DNA from 3 places in the Streptomyces sp. NPDC027663 genome. Region 1 is predicted to be linked to each of the others. Evidence: riboswitches for the same ligand, from Rfam matches in the RefSeq annotation. Region 1 holds a riboswitch; each other region holds the start of a gene.

Evidence for each region. Region 1 has a riboswitch for cobalamin ahead of ACZ4SF_RS05795 (ribonucleoside-diphosphate reductase subunit alpha). Riboswitches for the same ligand answer to the same signal wherever they lie in the genome.
Region 2: linked by a shared signal. The riboswitch ahead of ACZ4SF_RS28410 ((2Fe-2S) ferredoxin domain-containing protein) and the one ahead of ACZ4SF_RS05795 (ribonucleoside-diphosphate reductase subunit alpha) in region 1 are both predicted to bind cobalamin.
Region 3: linked by a shared signal. The riboswitch ahead of metE (5-methyltetrahydropteroyltriglutamate--homocysteine S-methyltransferase) and the one ahead of ACZ4SF_RS05795 (ribonucleoside-diphosphate reductase subunit alpha) in region 1 are both predicted to bind cobalamin.

What each region holds. Positions count from the first base shown of each region.
Region 1 covers NZ_JBVHSK010000002.1:203,006-207,687, forward strand. The annotation lists gene mctP (monocarboxylate uptake permease MctP) at 1-1,291, shown strand, start outside; gene ACZ4SF_RS05790 (GNAT family N-acetyltransferase) at 1,367-1,873, shown strand; cobalamin riboswitch at 1,926-2,049, shown strand; gene ACZ4SF_RS05795 (ribonucleoside-diphosphate reductase subunit alpha) at 2,177-4,540, shown strand; gene ACZ4SF_RS05800 (ribonucleotide-diphosphate reductase subunit beta) at 4,540-4,682, shown strand, end outside.
Region 2 covers NZ_JBVHSK010000013.1:433-5,114, forward strand. The annotation lists partial or broken gene ACZ4SF_RS28395 (amidohydrolase family protein) at 1-341, opposite strand, end outside; gene ACZ4SF_RS28400 (NAD(P)-dependent oxidoreductase) at 338-1,228, opposite strand; gene ACZ4SF_RS28405 (antibiotic biosynthesis monooxygenase family protein) at 1,225-1,563, opposite strand; cobalamin riboswitch at 2,066-2,279, shown strand; gene ACZ4SF_RS28410 ((2Fe-2S) ferredoxin domain-containing protein) at 2,335-2,718, shown strand; gene ACZ4SF_RS28415 (CbtB domain-containing protein) at 3,231-3,452, shown strand; gene ACZ4SF_RS28420 (CbtA family protein) at 3,474-4,226, shown strand; gene ACZ4SF_RS28425 (hypothetical protein) at 4,372-4,682, shown strand, end outside.
Region 3 covers NZ_JBVHSK010000009.1:305,970-310,651, forward strand. The annotation lists gene ACZ4SF_RS24550 (long-chain-fatty-acid--CoA ligase) at 1-62, opposite strand, end outside; gene ACZ4SF_RS24555 (PucR family transcriptional regulator) at 260-1,474, shown strand; cobalamin riboswitch at 1,845-2,064, shown strand; gene metE (5-methyltetrahydropteroyltriglutamate--homocysteine S-methyltransferase) at 2,257-4,566, shown strand.

The DNA.
Region 1 (4,682 bases):
GACCACCTCCGACTTCGTGCGCGGACGGTTCGGCTCGAAGGGCCTGTCGCTCGCCGTCGCGGTGACCGGCATCCTGGCGACGATGCCGTACATCGCGCTGCAGCTGGTGGGCATCCAGGCGGTGCTGGACGTGATGGGCGTCGGCGGCGGCGAGAACACCAACTGGTTCGTGAAGGACCTGCCGCTGCTCATCGCCTTCGGTGTGCTGGCCGCCTACACCTACTCCTCCGGCCTGCGGGCGCCCGCGCTGATCGCGTTCGTCAAGGACACGCTGATCTACATCGTCATCGCGGTGGCGATCATCTACATCCCGATCAAGCTGGGCGGGTTCGACGACATCTTCGCCAAGGCGGGCGAGGCGTTCAGCCAGATCAACCCGGTCACCGAGGCTCCGCGCGGTGCGCTGGCCCCGGCGGACAAGGGCCAGTGGACGTACGCAACGCTGGCACTGGGCTCCGCGCTGGCCCTGTTCATGTACCCGCACTCGATCACCGCGACGCTGTCGTCCAAGAGCCGTGACGTGATCCGCCGCAACACCACGATCCTGCCGCTGTACTCGCTGATGCTGGGCCTGCTGGCCCTGCTGGGCTTCATGGCGATCGCGGCCGGGGTGAAGGTCACCAACGGACAGCTGGCGATCCCGCAGCTGTTCGAGGACATGTTCCCGGACTGGTTCGCGGGCGTCGCCTTCGCGGCGATCGGCATCGGCGCGCTCGTCCCGGCGGCGATCATGTCCATCGCGGCGGCGAACCTCTTCACCCGCAACATCTACAAGGACTTCATCAAGCCGGACGCCACGCCCGAGCAGGAGACCAAGGTCTCCAAGCTCGTGTCGCTGCTGGTGAAGGTCGGCGCCCTGGTCTTCGTCCTGACCATGGACAAGACGGTCGCCATCAACTTCCAGCTGCTGGGCGGCATCTGGATCCTGCAGACCTTCCCGGCCCTGGTCGGCGGCCTGTTCACCCGCTGGTTCCACCGCTGGGCACTGCTGGCCGGCTGGGCGGTCGGCATGGTGTACGGGACGGTGGCCGCGTACGGGATCGCCTCGCCGACGCAGAAGCACTTCGGCGGCAACGCCAAGGAGATCCCGGGCATCGGCGAGATCGGCTACATCGGCCTGACGGCGTTCGTGCTGAACGTCCTGGTGACCGTGGTCCTGACCTTCGTCCTGAAGGCCGTGAAGGCCCCCGAGGGCATCGACGAGACGCGGCCCGAGGACTACACGGCGGACGCGGGCGACCCGGGCGTCCAGGTGGAGCTGCCGCCGGCCACGGCGGGCGCCGGCCACTAGGAGCGCACCCAGAACCCGCAGCGGGCCGCCGTGAAGCACGTGCTACGGCGGCCCGCTCGCTTGCACACTCACAGCATGGACATCCTCATCCGCGCCGCCGAGCCCGCCGAGTACGACGCCCTGGGAGAGATCACCGCCCAGGCCTACCTCCAGGACGGTCTCCTCGACTTCGGCGAGAGCGACCGCTACCTGGGCGAGCTGCGGGACGTGGCCAAGCGGGCGTCCGCGGCCGACGTGCTCGTGGCCACGCGCGACGGCAGCCTGCTCGGCGGTGTCACCTTCGTCCCCTCCGGCGGCCCCATGGCCGACATCGCCCGCCCCTCGGAGGCCGAGATCCGTATGCTCGCGGTCGCCCGTGCGGGCCGCGGCCAGGGCGCCGGCGAGGCGCTCGTGCGGGCCTGCATCGAGCGGGCACGGGCCACGCAGGGCTGTACGGCCGTCGTCCTGTCGACCCAGCGCACCATGCGCGCCGCCCACCGCATCTACGAACGCCTGGGCTTCGTGCGCGTCCCGGAACGGGACTGGAACCCGATCCCGGACATCGACGACATCACTCTCCTCACCTACGAGTTGACGCTCTGAGACCGGCACGACACAACATCTGGGGGTGCCACGGCAGCCCGGCACTAGATGTATGCTCGTCCTCGCTGTCGCCGCAGGGGAATCCGGTGCGAATCCGGAACTGTCCCGCAACGGTGTACTTGCGTGTATCCGCACGCCTGTTCAGTCCGAGGACCTGCCCACAGCGTGCGCCCGGCCGTCCGGTCCGGGTGCCTTGAGACGTCCGGGCCTCGTGGAGTGGGCCGGTGGACGCGACGCCGTGCGCGCTCGTGGCTGCCCCCTGCCCTCCGCCAGGCCCAAGTGCCGAGCGAGGGAGAGCCCCACGTGACCATCGCGCCAGCCGACCCGGCTTCAGTCCGCGAGCCGGAGACCGACGGTCCCGGTGCCGCGCTGCTGCGGACCCTGACCGAGCTGACCGCCGACCTGCCCGATGCCGACTCCGGCCGGGTCGCCGCCGCCGCACTGCGCGGCCGGTCCGCCCGGGCCGACGAGGCGGAGCTGCGGGAGCTGGCGACGGAGGCCGCCGCCGGCCTCATCTCCGAGGACCCCGCCTACTCGAAGCTGGCCGCCCGGCTGCTGACCCTCACGATCCGGGACGAGGCCGCCTCGCAGGGCGTGACGTCCTTCACCGAGTCCGTCGCGGTCGGGCACCGCGAGGGCCTCGTCGCCGACCGCACCGCGGAGTTCGTGCGGCTGCACGCCGAGCGGCTCGACGCGCTGATCGACCGCACGGCCGACGACCGGTTCGGCTATTTCGGCCTGCGCACGCTGCACAGCCGCTACCTGCTGCGTCACCCGATCACCCGCAAGGTCGTCGAGACGCCCCAGCACTTCATGCTGCGCGTGGCGAGCGGTCTGGCCGAGGACGACTCGACCCGCTCCGTGGACGAAGTCGCGTCCCTGTACGGCCTGATGAGCCGCCTGGACTACCTGCCCTCCTCCCCCACCCTGTTCAACTCGGGTACGCGCCACCCCCAGATGTCGTCCTGCTACCTGCTGGACTCCCCGCTGGACGAGCTGGACTCCATCTACGACCGCTACCACCAGGTGGCCCGGCTGTCGAAGCACGCCGGCGGCATCGGTCTGTCGTACTCCCGCATCCGCAGCCGCGGTTCGCTGATCCGCGGCACCAACGGGCACTCCAACGGCATCGTGCCGTTCCTGAAGACGCTCGACGCCTCGGTGGCCGCGGTGAATCAGGGCGGCCGGCGCAAGGGCGCGGCCGCCGTCTACCTGGAGACCTGGCACTCGGACATCGAGGAGTTCCTGGAGCTGCGGGACAACACCGGTGAGGACGCCCGCCGCACGCACAACCTGAACCTCGCGCACTGGATCCCGGACGAGTTCATGCGCCGGGTCGACGCCGACGGGCAGTGGTCGCTGTTCTCGCCGGCGGACGTGCCCGAGCTGGTGGACCTGTACGGCGAGGAGTTCGACGCCGCGTACCGCAAGGCGGAGGCGGCGGGCCTGGCGAAGAAGACGCTTGCGGCGCGTGAGCTGTACGGCCGCATGATGCGCACCCTCGCGCAGACCGGCAACGGCTGGATGACCTTCAAGGACGCCGCCAACCGCACGTCCAACCAGACGGCGCTCCCGGGCCGTGTCGTGCACTCCTCCAACCTGTGCACGGAGATCCTTGAGGTCACCGACGACGGCGAGACCGCGGTCTGCAACCTGGGCTCGGTGAACCTGGGCGCGTTCGTGGACACCGCGACCGGGGATCTCGACTGGGCGCGGCTGGACCGGACCGTGCGTACGGCCGTCGTCTTCCTCGACCGCGTGGTCGACATCAACTTCTACCCGACCGAGCAGGCGGCCCGGTCGAACGCCAAGTGGCGCCCCGTGGGCCTCGGCGCGATGGGCCTGCAGGACGTCTTCTTCAAACTGCGGCTGCCCTTCGACTCCGCGGAGGCGAAGCAGCTGTCCACCCGGATCGCCGAGCGCATCATGCTCGCCGCGTACGAGGCGTCCGTCGACCTCGCCGAGGCCAAGGGCCCGCTGCCGGCCTACGGGGAGACCCGTACCGCCCAGGGCATGCTGCACCCGGACCACTACGACGTCGAGCTGACCTGGCCGGAGCGCTGGGCCGCCCTGCGCGAGCGGATCGCGGCGACCGGCATGCGCAACTCGCTGCTGCTGGCGATCGCGCCGACGGCCACGATCGCCTCGATCGCGGGCGTGTACGAGTGCATCGAGCCGCAGGTCTCCAACCTGTTCAAGCGCGAGACCCTGTCCGGTGAGTTCCTGCAGGTCAACTCGTACCTGGTGCAGGAGCTCAAGGACATGGGCGTGTGGGACGCCCGCACCCGCGAGGCGCTGCGTGACTCGAACGGCTCGGTGCAGGACTTCGTCTGGATCCCCGAGGACGTCCGGCAGCTGTACCGCACGGCCTGGGAGATCCCGCAGCGCGGCCTGATCGACATGGCCGCCGCCCGCACCGCGTTCCTGGACCAGTCCCAGTCCCTGAACCTCTTCCTGGAGACGCCGACCATCGGCAAGCTCTCCTCGATGTACGCGTACGCCTGGAAGTCCGGGCTGAAGACGACGTACTACCTGCGCTCCCGCCCGGCGACGCGCATCGCCCGCGCCGCCCAGGCGCAGGCCACCATCCCCGTGCAGCAGGTCGCCGACCCCGACGCGGTCGCCTGCTCCCTTGAGAACCCCGAGTCCTGCGAGGCCTGCCAGTAATGTCCACCCGTCACGCCAACCTCCTCGACCCGGGCTTCGAGCTGACCCTGCGCCCGATGCGCTACCCCGACTTCTACGAGCGCTACCGGGACGCCATCAAGAACACCTGGACCGTCGAGGAGGTCGACCTCCACTCGGACGT
Region 2 (4,682 bases), on a different contig from region 1:
AAGGCGGGGTCCGCGAGGGTCTCCCGCACTCCTTCGAGGTGATCGTCGTCCCCGAACGGGTTGGCGTACACGTAGCCGCGCAACTGGTCCGGGAACCTGCGGATCAGGCCTGCCATCCAGGCGTGGAAGCCGCGCAGCCGGTCGCGTGGTTGCGCGTAGTTGTCGACGCCCGGAACCCGCGCCATCGCGCCGGCCCCGACGGGGCTGCCGATGATGGTGAGGTCGATTCCGGCCTCGGCGCGAGCGGCGAGCATGCCGTCGACGTCGGTGAGGCTCGGGGGCATGGGGAAGCGCTTGGCCGCCTCCGGTGGGGACAGGTGCCCGTGAATGTCGATGATCACGTGTCGGTTTCCGGTTTCGGTGCGAGTGCGCGGACGACCGCGGCACAGTCCTGGTCGCCCAGTCCTCGCTCGGTGGCGCGGACGTGGGTCTCCGCCGCGGCGGACGCCAGCGGCAGACTCAGGCCGACTGCTGCTGCCTGCTTGGTAGCGAGCATGAGGTCTTTCGCCATCAGCCGCAGCCGGAAGTCCGGCTCCTCGAAGCGGCCGGCGGCTATGCGCCTCGACTTGAACGCCATGACCGGCGAGGCGAAACCGCTGCCCGCGATCGTCTTCAGGACCAGCTGACGGTCGAGGCCGCAGGCCGCCGCCAGCTCACTGGCCTCGGCCAGCGCCTGCACCTCGATGCCCATCAGCAGGTTGAGGAGCAGCTTCATCCGCATGCCGGAACCGAGTGCGCCCAGATGGACGACCTCCTTGGCCAGCAACTGCAGCACAGGGCGGACGGCGTGGAACGCCTTCTCCTCGCCGCCGGCGAACAACCGCAGTTCACCGTCGCGGGCGTGGTCCCGGTTGCCGAGCATGCCGACGTCCAGGACCGAGGGGACGTCCCCCGCGATCTGGACGACCTCGTCGGGGGAGACGGTGCTGGCGCAGATGAGGACGCCCGGGTAGGGGCCCTTGGCCAGCACGCCGTCCGGGCCGCGGAGCACGTCGCCGAGGGCTTCGCCGTCGGCGACGACACAGATGGCGGCGCTCGTACCCGCGACGGCGTCGGCGGGATGTGCGGCGGCGTGGGCGCCCGCCTCGGCAAGCGGCGCGATCCGCTCCGCGGTACGGTTCCAGACCCGGACCTTGATTCCCTGGTCGAGGAGGCGACCGGCCAGGCCGGCACCCATTGCGCCGAGCCCGAGCACGGCGACCGGGCCGTTGGTGGTGTGTGGCGTCATGACGCCACCCCCTTGGTCTCCTTGATCACCCGGAACCGCAGCGACTGCCGCTGGTCGACCCACTCGCGCAGCGGCGCCACCAGCTCGCGGTGCTCCTCGCTCTGCTGCCAGGCGAAGAACTGCTCGGCGGACTCCCACTCGCTGGTGATGACCCACTGACGGGAGTCGTCGGCGGGTTCACCGAGCCGCTCGACGATGTGACCGGGGCTGCTCGCCACGGACTTCCTGAGGTGCTCGTACAGGTCCAGGAACCCCTGCTCGCCGCCCTCGATCACACGGACCGCGAAAACGACGCTCAGCTTGTCGGCCGGTCGGCCTTCATGGTTCATGCCCATGTCTCCTCCTGATGATGAGATCCGGCAGGACACGCATCCCACGGACTCATGTCCCCCGTACGGCTGCAACTCCGAATGGGGGACAAGCCAGTCGGCACAAGGGGTTCACGTTCCGTCATTAGACAATTCGGGTGAGTGGCGGGCGGTTTTGCCGGGGGAAACGGGCGAAGTCACCGGCCGCGAGGTTTACCGGCCCGGCGGGCGGCGGTCGGGCCGAGCGGTCCGGCACCGGGCGCGAGGACCAGGACGCCGGAGCCGGGCCTGGCTTCAGGTGGGGAGCCACCGGACCGCGGCGCGCGGGAACTCGAAGCACGGATCGACGGCGCGGTCGGCCGTAGTGCGTGACGGGTCGGGGTTTCCCGGCGTCAGCCGTGACGGCGCGGTCGGCCGTGGTGCGGGGTTCGGGCTTTCCCGGCGTCAGCCGTGGCGGCGCGGTCGGCCGTAGTGCTGCCATGGGAGGTGTGGTGGGGGGAGGGCCGGCCTGCCGGACCCGGTGGTGACGGACCGTGGCATGGTTTCTCGTCGCCGGTGATGGAATGATGATCGGCGACATAAGGCGACGGCGGTCCGAGGAAGCCGGTGTGAATCCGGCGCGGTCCCGCCACTGTGACCGGTGAGCGAGTTCCGGCATGCCACCGCCCCGGGGCCCGGGGCGGGAAGGCGGGGCGAAGCGATGACCCGGGAGCCAGGAGACTCACGCGGTCGCCTCCTCACGGAACACCGGGGCGGATCTCCCCGGGAGGGGAGTGGCGCGGCGTGCCCGAGAAGTCGGTGGACGAGGCAGCGAACGGGGCTGTGGTACGGAGTGGTTCGGCGCCGTGCCGGGTCGTCGTGTGCCGGGACTGCTGCTGCGGCAGTCCCAAGGTGACCGGTGTCGATCACGCGGCGCAGACCGCGCGCCTGCGGGCGGAGGTGCCGGTGCGCGTCTCCGAGTGTCTCGACGTGTGCGATCAGGCAAACGTCATCGTCGTACAGCCGTCCGCCGCGGGCCGGGCCGCCGGTGCGCGGCCGGTCTGGCTGGGGCTCGTCAACGATGCCGACGCGACCGAGGACATCGTCACCTGGGTGCATGCCGGCGGCCCGGGCGTGGCTCCCCTGCCGGACATCCTCGACCTGTACGCCTTCACGCCACCGCGGCGTCGTGTCGGTTCCTGACGGGCCGTGGACGTGCGCGGGCGGTAAGGCCCTGTACATGTGGGGGGCTTGGGCCGTGTATGTGTGGTGGCTTGGGCTGCGGACGTGTGGGGGCCGTGTGGTGGCTTGGGCCGTGGACGTGTGGGTTCCTACGCCGTGGCCGTAAGGGTTCCTACGACCGTGGTGGGGGTGAGGCCGCACGGTGAGCCGGCAGGTCCGGCCCGGCGACCTCGCTCGTGCGGCAGTGAACTCGGCATGCACCCGGCAAAGTTCCGCCACCGGTGACCCACGCGCCCCGGGCCCCTCTGCCCCGCGGGAGAGGAAGATCACGCCTGATGGGTGCGGTCTTGGCCGTGCGCGTGTCACGCGGTACGGTCTGTGCGATATCGACGACGGCGAGACGGAAGCCGGTGGGAATCCGGCACGGTCGCGCCACTGTATGCGGGCTCCGGAAGGTGCTCGTGAGTCAGACCCGTGGCCGTCGTCCTGTGCACCACCGAGATGGGACGCGAACTCCCAGAGGAGGTTCTGCCATGGCGCAGACCGTCGCCCAGCCGACAGCCACCAACCCCGCCGTTCCCGCGACGCTGCCGCTGAAGGCGATAGCTCCCTGGGCGGTCTTCTTCGGCATCCTGATGCTGGTCCTGCTGTACTTCGTCGGCGCCGAGCAGGGCGCCACCTCGGTGTTCAGCGGCACGGACGTGCACGAATGGGTGCACGACGGCCGGCACCTGCTCGGCTTCCCCTGCCACTGACGCGAGGGACTCCGTACGCTCATGAACTCCGCAACGGTAAGAAACCTTCTCGTGCGGGGCATGCTCGCCGGCCTCGCCGCCGGTGTGCTCGCCCTGATCGTGGCCTACTTCCTCGGTGAGCCGAGCGTCGACAAGGCGATCAGCTTCGAGGACGCCCACTCACACGAGCACGAGATGGAAGTCGTCTCCCGCTCCGTGCAGTCCACGGCCGGCCTCGCCACCGGTGTCCTCGTCTACGGGGTCGCCTTCGGCGGTATCGCCGCGCTCGCGTTCTGCTTCGCCCTGGGCCGTGTCGGCCGTTTCGGCCCGCGGGCCACAGCACTGCTGCTGTCGGGCAGCGCGCTGCTGGCCGTCTATGTGGTGCCGTTCATGAAGTACCCGGCCAACCCGCCGTCGGTGGGCGACCCGGACACCATCGGCAAGCGGACCACCCTGTACTTCCTGATGATGGTGCTCAGTGTGCTGCTGGCGGTCGCCGCGACCATCCTGGGCAAGCGCCTGGCGCCTGCTCTGGGCACGTGGTGGGCGACCGTGGTGGCGGTGGCGGCGTTCGTCGTCGTGGTCGGGCTGGCGTACGAGTTCCTGCCGGTCATCAACGAGGTGCCGAAGGACTTCCCGGCCGCCCTGCTGTGGCGGTTCCGCCTGTCCGCGCTGGCCATCCAGGCCGTGCTGTGGACCGGATTCGGGCTCGCCTTCGGTGAGTTGGCCGAGCGTCTGCTGAACCCCAAGCCGGCGACGGCCGCGTCCGGGCAGACGGTTCCGGCCGCGCGCTGATTCCTTCCGGACAACAGAGGGCCCCTCGGAACCATCCGGGGGCCCTCTGGCGTTCCCCGGACACCGATGCGCACGGGATCACCGCCATGGCACAGGACCCGGCTGATCCGACGCGATCCACCCCGGCGAGGAGCGGAGGAACCGAGTGGCCAGACACCCCCAGCCGCGCCGCATCACCCTCGGTGGGCGCGAGGCGGTCGCCCTCACCGTCCAGGAGTACGAGCAACTCGTCGCCAGCCGACGGCAGATAGGCGGCCAGAGCGCCCGGGTGCGCGTGCTCGCCCAGCAGGCGAAGCGGACCGAACGGCTCCTGGAGGAGTTGCAGACCCTGGTCGAGGCCCCGGCGGACTGCGGTGAACGGAACACCACGGTGCCGTCCCCATGCCCGGCGTCCTGCCCCGCGCACCGAGCGGCAGAGGCCGACGCAGGCACCGACTGCCTGCGCTGCGCCGTCGC
Region 3 (4,682 bases), on a different contig from region 1:
AGGGCGGGACGACGGGGGTGAAGCAGTGCCGTCTCCGACAGGTTCTTCGCGATGTTCGGCATGTGTCCTCCAGGTGACAACCCCGTCAATTGCCCAGTGCCCGGTACAGAGTGGCGGTCGTAGAAGCCGCGACCAATGGACCGGCGGACAAGATGACACCGGATGTGTTGGTCCCGCCGACAAACTCCGTCGCCGATGCCCCGTTCATCACAGCCCTGACTTGTGGTCGGCGACAACCGCGCTCACCTAGGCTGGCCTCGTGCCACGTCGACCGCCCGTCCCTGAAATCGCCGCCGTTGCACAGTCCCTGCGCCCGCATCTGTCCGAGCTGGTCGAGCGGGCCGCCCGCCGCATCCGCGAGGAGATCGACATCTACGGCCCCTCGGGCACCGTGCCGGAGGAGGAGCTGCGGGCGTCGCTGCGGCGCAACATCGACAGCATGCTCGCCCAGTTCGCCCGGGGCAGCGCACCCGACCTCACCGAGCCCAGCAGGACCGGACGGCTGCGCGCGATCCAGGGCGGTCCGCTGCCCGACGTCCTGCGCGCCTACCGGCTCGGGTTCGCCGAAGTGTGGGCGGTCCTGGCCGACGAGGCCGGCCGGCTCGCCGTCGATCCGTCCGTACTGGTGCCGGCTGCGGCCGACGCCTGGCAGCTCGCCGACGAGTACAGCGACGCGCTGACCTCCGCCTACCGCAGGGCGGCCGCCGAACTCGTCCGTAGCCAGGAGCGTGAGCGCTCCGCCCTGACGGAGGCGCTGCTCACCGGCCGGATCACCGACCGCGGCACGCAGTGGGAGGTGGCCCAGAGTCTGGGCCTGCCGAGGAAGGGCCCGTTCGTCGCGGTCGCCGCGGAGGCCACCGCCCTCGGCCAGGAACCCCTCGGTGACGTCGAGGCCCAGCTGACCGCGCACGGCATCCCATCGGCCTGGGCGCTGCGGCCCGATCTGCGCATCGGGATCGTCTGCCTGCTCCGTCCGGACGCCGTCGACCTGACGATGGCGGTACTACGACGCCTGGCCACCGCCCGGGTGGGGGTGAGCCCGGCCTTCGCGTCCCTCGACGGCACCGGCCAGGCGCTGCGCCACGCCCGGCTGGCCCTGAACAGCCCGCCCTCGGGAACGGCCCCCCACGTCGTCCGCTTCCAGGACGACCCGCTCACCCTCGTCATGGCCGCCGCGCCGGAAGCCGCCGCCGACATCGCCCGCAGTGTCATGGGCCCGGTCCTGGCGCTCGGCCCGGACACCCGGGCCGTACTGCTCGACACCTTCCAGAGCTGGGTCGAGGCTGCCGGCAACGCCACCGCGACGGCCCAGGCCCTGCACTGCCACCCCAACACCGTCCGCTACCGTCTCCGCCGCCTGGAGGACCTGACCGGCCATTCGCTCCAGGCCCCCGGCGACACCGCCGAACTGGTGGCCGCTCTCCGCGCGGTCAGGTTGCTTCCCCACCCCGGGGAGGACACACACGCCGGTTGACCAGCTCGGGTTCAGGTTCCACCCGGCCCCTTCGAGACGGATGCGCACGCCGGTTCTCCAGCTCGGGCTCAGGTTCCACCCGGCCCCGCCGGGGGACGGACGGGCACCCCGGTTGACCAGCTCGGCTCCTCGTGCGGGCGCCAACACCTCGGCCCCTGGCGAGTGATGCAGCTCGGGGCCCCCTCTACGCCACTCCCCCACGGCTCCGACGAACGCTCGAGGCAGGGGAATCCGGCAGCCGCTCACAGGCGTAGGGGAGGGAAGCGTGCGGCGCTTCCCGCCGCCGGCCTGTTCGACACCTGCCGGCCGCATGTCTCAACTCACCTACCGTATGGCGGACATCACCCACCGCAACTCGGGCGGGACCCGTAGGCTGGCCGGTGCAGCTGGTTCGCCCCGTCCGCCAGGCGGGATGCGTCGCAAGAGGGAACCCGGTGGAAATCCGGGACTGCCCCGCAGCGGTGAGCGGGAACGACCGCCGTCATACGCACTGGGCCCACGGAGGGCCTGGGAAGCGACGGCCAGTAGGAGTCTCGTACGACAGAGACGCGCCCGCGAGTCCGAAGACCTGCCAACTGCCCGCGTGCGAGCCACTCGTGCGCGGACATCCCGGTGACCTCGAGGGCGGTTGGGGGCACCTCCGGACCATGTCCGGGGGGAGTACAGACCAGGCGGACGACCGTGCCTCGGCGCGCGGGGTCGTGTCCGCCCGGTTCGTCACCCCTTCGCGCTCTCGCCCCGTCCCCGGGATCTCAGGGATTCATCTCGCGAAGGAGATCTCCGTGACCAGCAAGTCCGCAGCTGCGGCAGCACGGGCGACCGTGTACGGCTACCCCCGCCAGGGCCGGCACCGGGAACTGAAGAAGGCCGTCGAGGGTTACTGGGCGGGCCGCGTCAGCGCGGACGCCCTGCGCGCCACCGCGGCCGAACTGCGCCGCGCCACCTGGCGGCAGCTCGCCGAGGCAGGCATCCACGAGGTGCCCACCGGTGACTTCTCGTACTACGACCACGTCCTCGACACCACCGTCATGGTCGGCGCGCTCCCCGCACGCCACCGGGCCGCCGTCGAGACGGACGCGCTGGACGGGTACTTCGCCATGGCCCGCGGCACCGACGACGTGGCGCCGCTGGAGATGACGAAGTGGTTCGACACCAACTACCACTACCTCGTGCCGGAACTGAGCCCGGACACGGTGTTCTCGGCCGACTCGCACAAGCAGGTCTCGGAGCTGAAGGAGGCCCTCGCCCTGGGCCTGACCGCACGCCCGGTCCTCGTCGGCCCCGTCACCTACCTGCTGCTCGCCAAGGCCGCCCCCGGCGCGGACGCCGGCTTCATCCCGCTCACCCTGCTCGACCGGCTGCTGCCGGTCTACGCCGAGATCCTCGCCGACCTGCGCGCGGCCGGCGCCGAGTGGGTGCAGCTCGACGAGCCCGCCCTGGTCCAGGACCGCACCCCGGCCGAACTGAACGCCGCCGCCCGCGCCTACCGCGAGCTCGGCGCCCTCACCGACCGGCCCAAGCTGCTGGTCGCCTCCTACTTCGACCGGCTCGGCGACGCCCTGCCCGTGCTGGCCAAGGCACCGGTCGAGGGGCTCGCCCTGGACTTCACCGGGGCGGCGGCAGCCCAGCTCGACGACCTCGCCGCCGTGGGCGGCCTGCCCGGCAAGCGCCTGGTCGCCGGTGTCGTCAACGGCCGCAACATCTGGGTCGACGACCTGGAGGAGTCGCTCGCCACACTCGGCACCCTGCTGGGACTCGCGGACCGGGTGGACGTGGCCGCCTCCTGCTCGCTGCTGCACGTGCCGCTCGACGCCGCCGCGGAACATGACATCGACCCGCAGATCCTGCGCTGGCTGGCCTTCGCGAAGCAGAAGACCCGGGAGATCGTCACCCTCGCCAAGGGGCTCGCCCGGGGCACCGGCGCGATCACCGCCGAACTCGCCGCGAACCGCGCCGACCTGGCCTCCCGCGCGGGCTCGCCGATCACCCACACCCCGGCCGTCCGCGCCCGCACCGCCGCCGTCACCGCGGCCGACGCCCGCCGCGCCCAGCCGTACGCCGAACGCGCGGCCGCCCAGCGCGCACACCTCGGACTGCCGCTGCTGCCGACCACGACCATCGGCTCCTTCCCGCAGACCGGTGAACTGCGCACGGCCCGGGCCGGACTGCGTGCGGGCCGGATCACCCCGGCCGATTACGAGGAGCGGATCAAGGCCGAGATCCGGGAGGTGGTCGGCTTCCAGGAGAAGGCCGGGCTGGACGTGCTGGTGCACGGCGAGCCCGAACGCAACGACATGGTCCAGTACTTCGCCGAACAGCTCACCGGCTACCTGGCCACCCAGCACGGCTGGGTCCAGTCGTACGGCACCCGTTACGTCCGCCCGCCGATCCTCGCCGGGGACATCTCCCGCCCGGAGCCGATGACGGTGCGCTGGACGACGTACGCCCAGTCCCTCACCGGTCGGCCGGTCAAGGGCATGCTCACCGGGCCGGTCACCATGCTCGCCTGGTCCTTCGTCCGTGACGACCAGCCGCTCGCCGAGACCGCCCGCCAGGTGGCCCTCGCCCTGCGCGACGAGGTCGGCGACCTGGAGGCCGCGGGCACTTCGGTGATCCAGGTCGACGAGCCCGCCCTGCGCGAGACCCTGCCGCTGCGCGCCGCCGACCGCCCCGCCTATCTGGAGTGGGCCACCGAGGCGTTCCGGCTGACCACGAGCGGCGTCCGGCCGGACACCCAGATCCACACCCACATGTGCTACGCCGAGTTCGGCGACATCGTCCAGGCCATCGGCGATCTCGACGCCGATGTCATCAGCCTGGAGGCGGCCCGCTCCCACATGCAGATCGCACGTGAACTCGCCGGCCACGGCTACCCGCGCGAGGCGGGGCCCGGTGTCCACGACATCCACTCGCCGCGTGTGCCCAGCCCGGAGGAGGTGGCCGGCCTGCTGCGCACCGGTCTGCAGGCGATCCCCGCTGAACGTCTGTGGGTCAATCCCGACTGCGGCCTGAAGACCCGCGGCTGGTCCGAGACCCGTGCGTCCCTCGAGAACCTGGTCGCAGCGGCTCGCACGGTCCGTGCGGAGCTGTAGCGCGGGCGCACGCCTGGCACCGGAACACGCCTGACAGAACGCGTCCGGCACAGTCCGACACAGAAGGACGTCTGACACAGGGCTCGCCCGCCCCGGTCGCCGTGACCGGGGCGGGC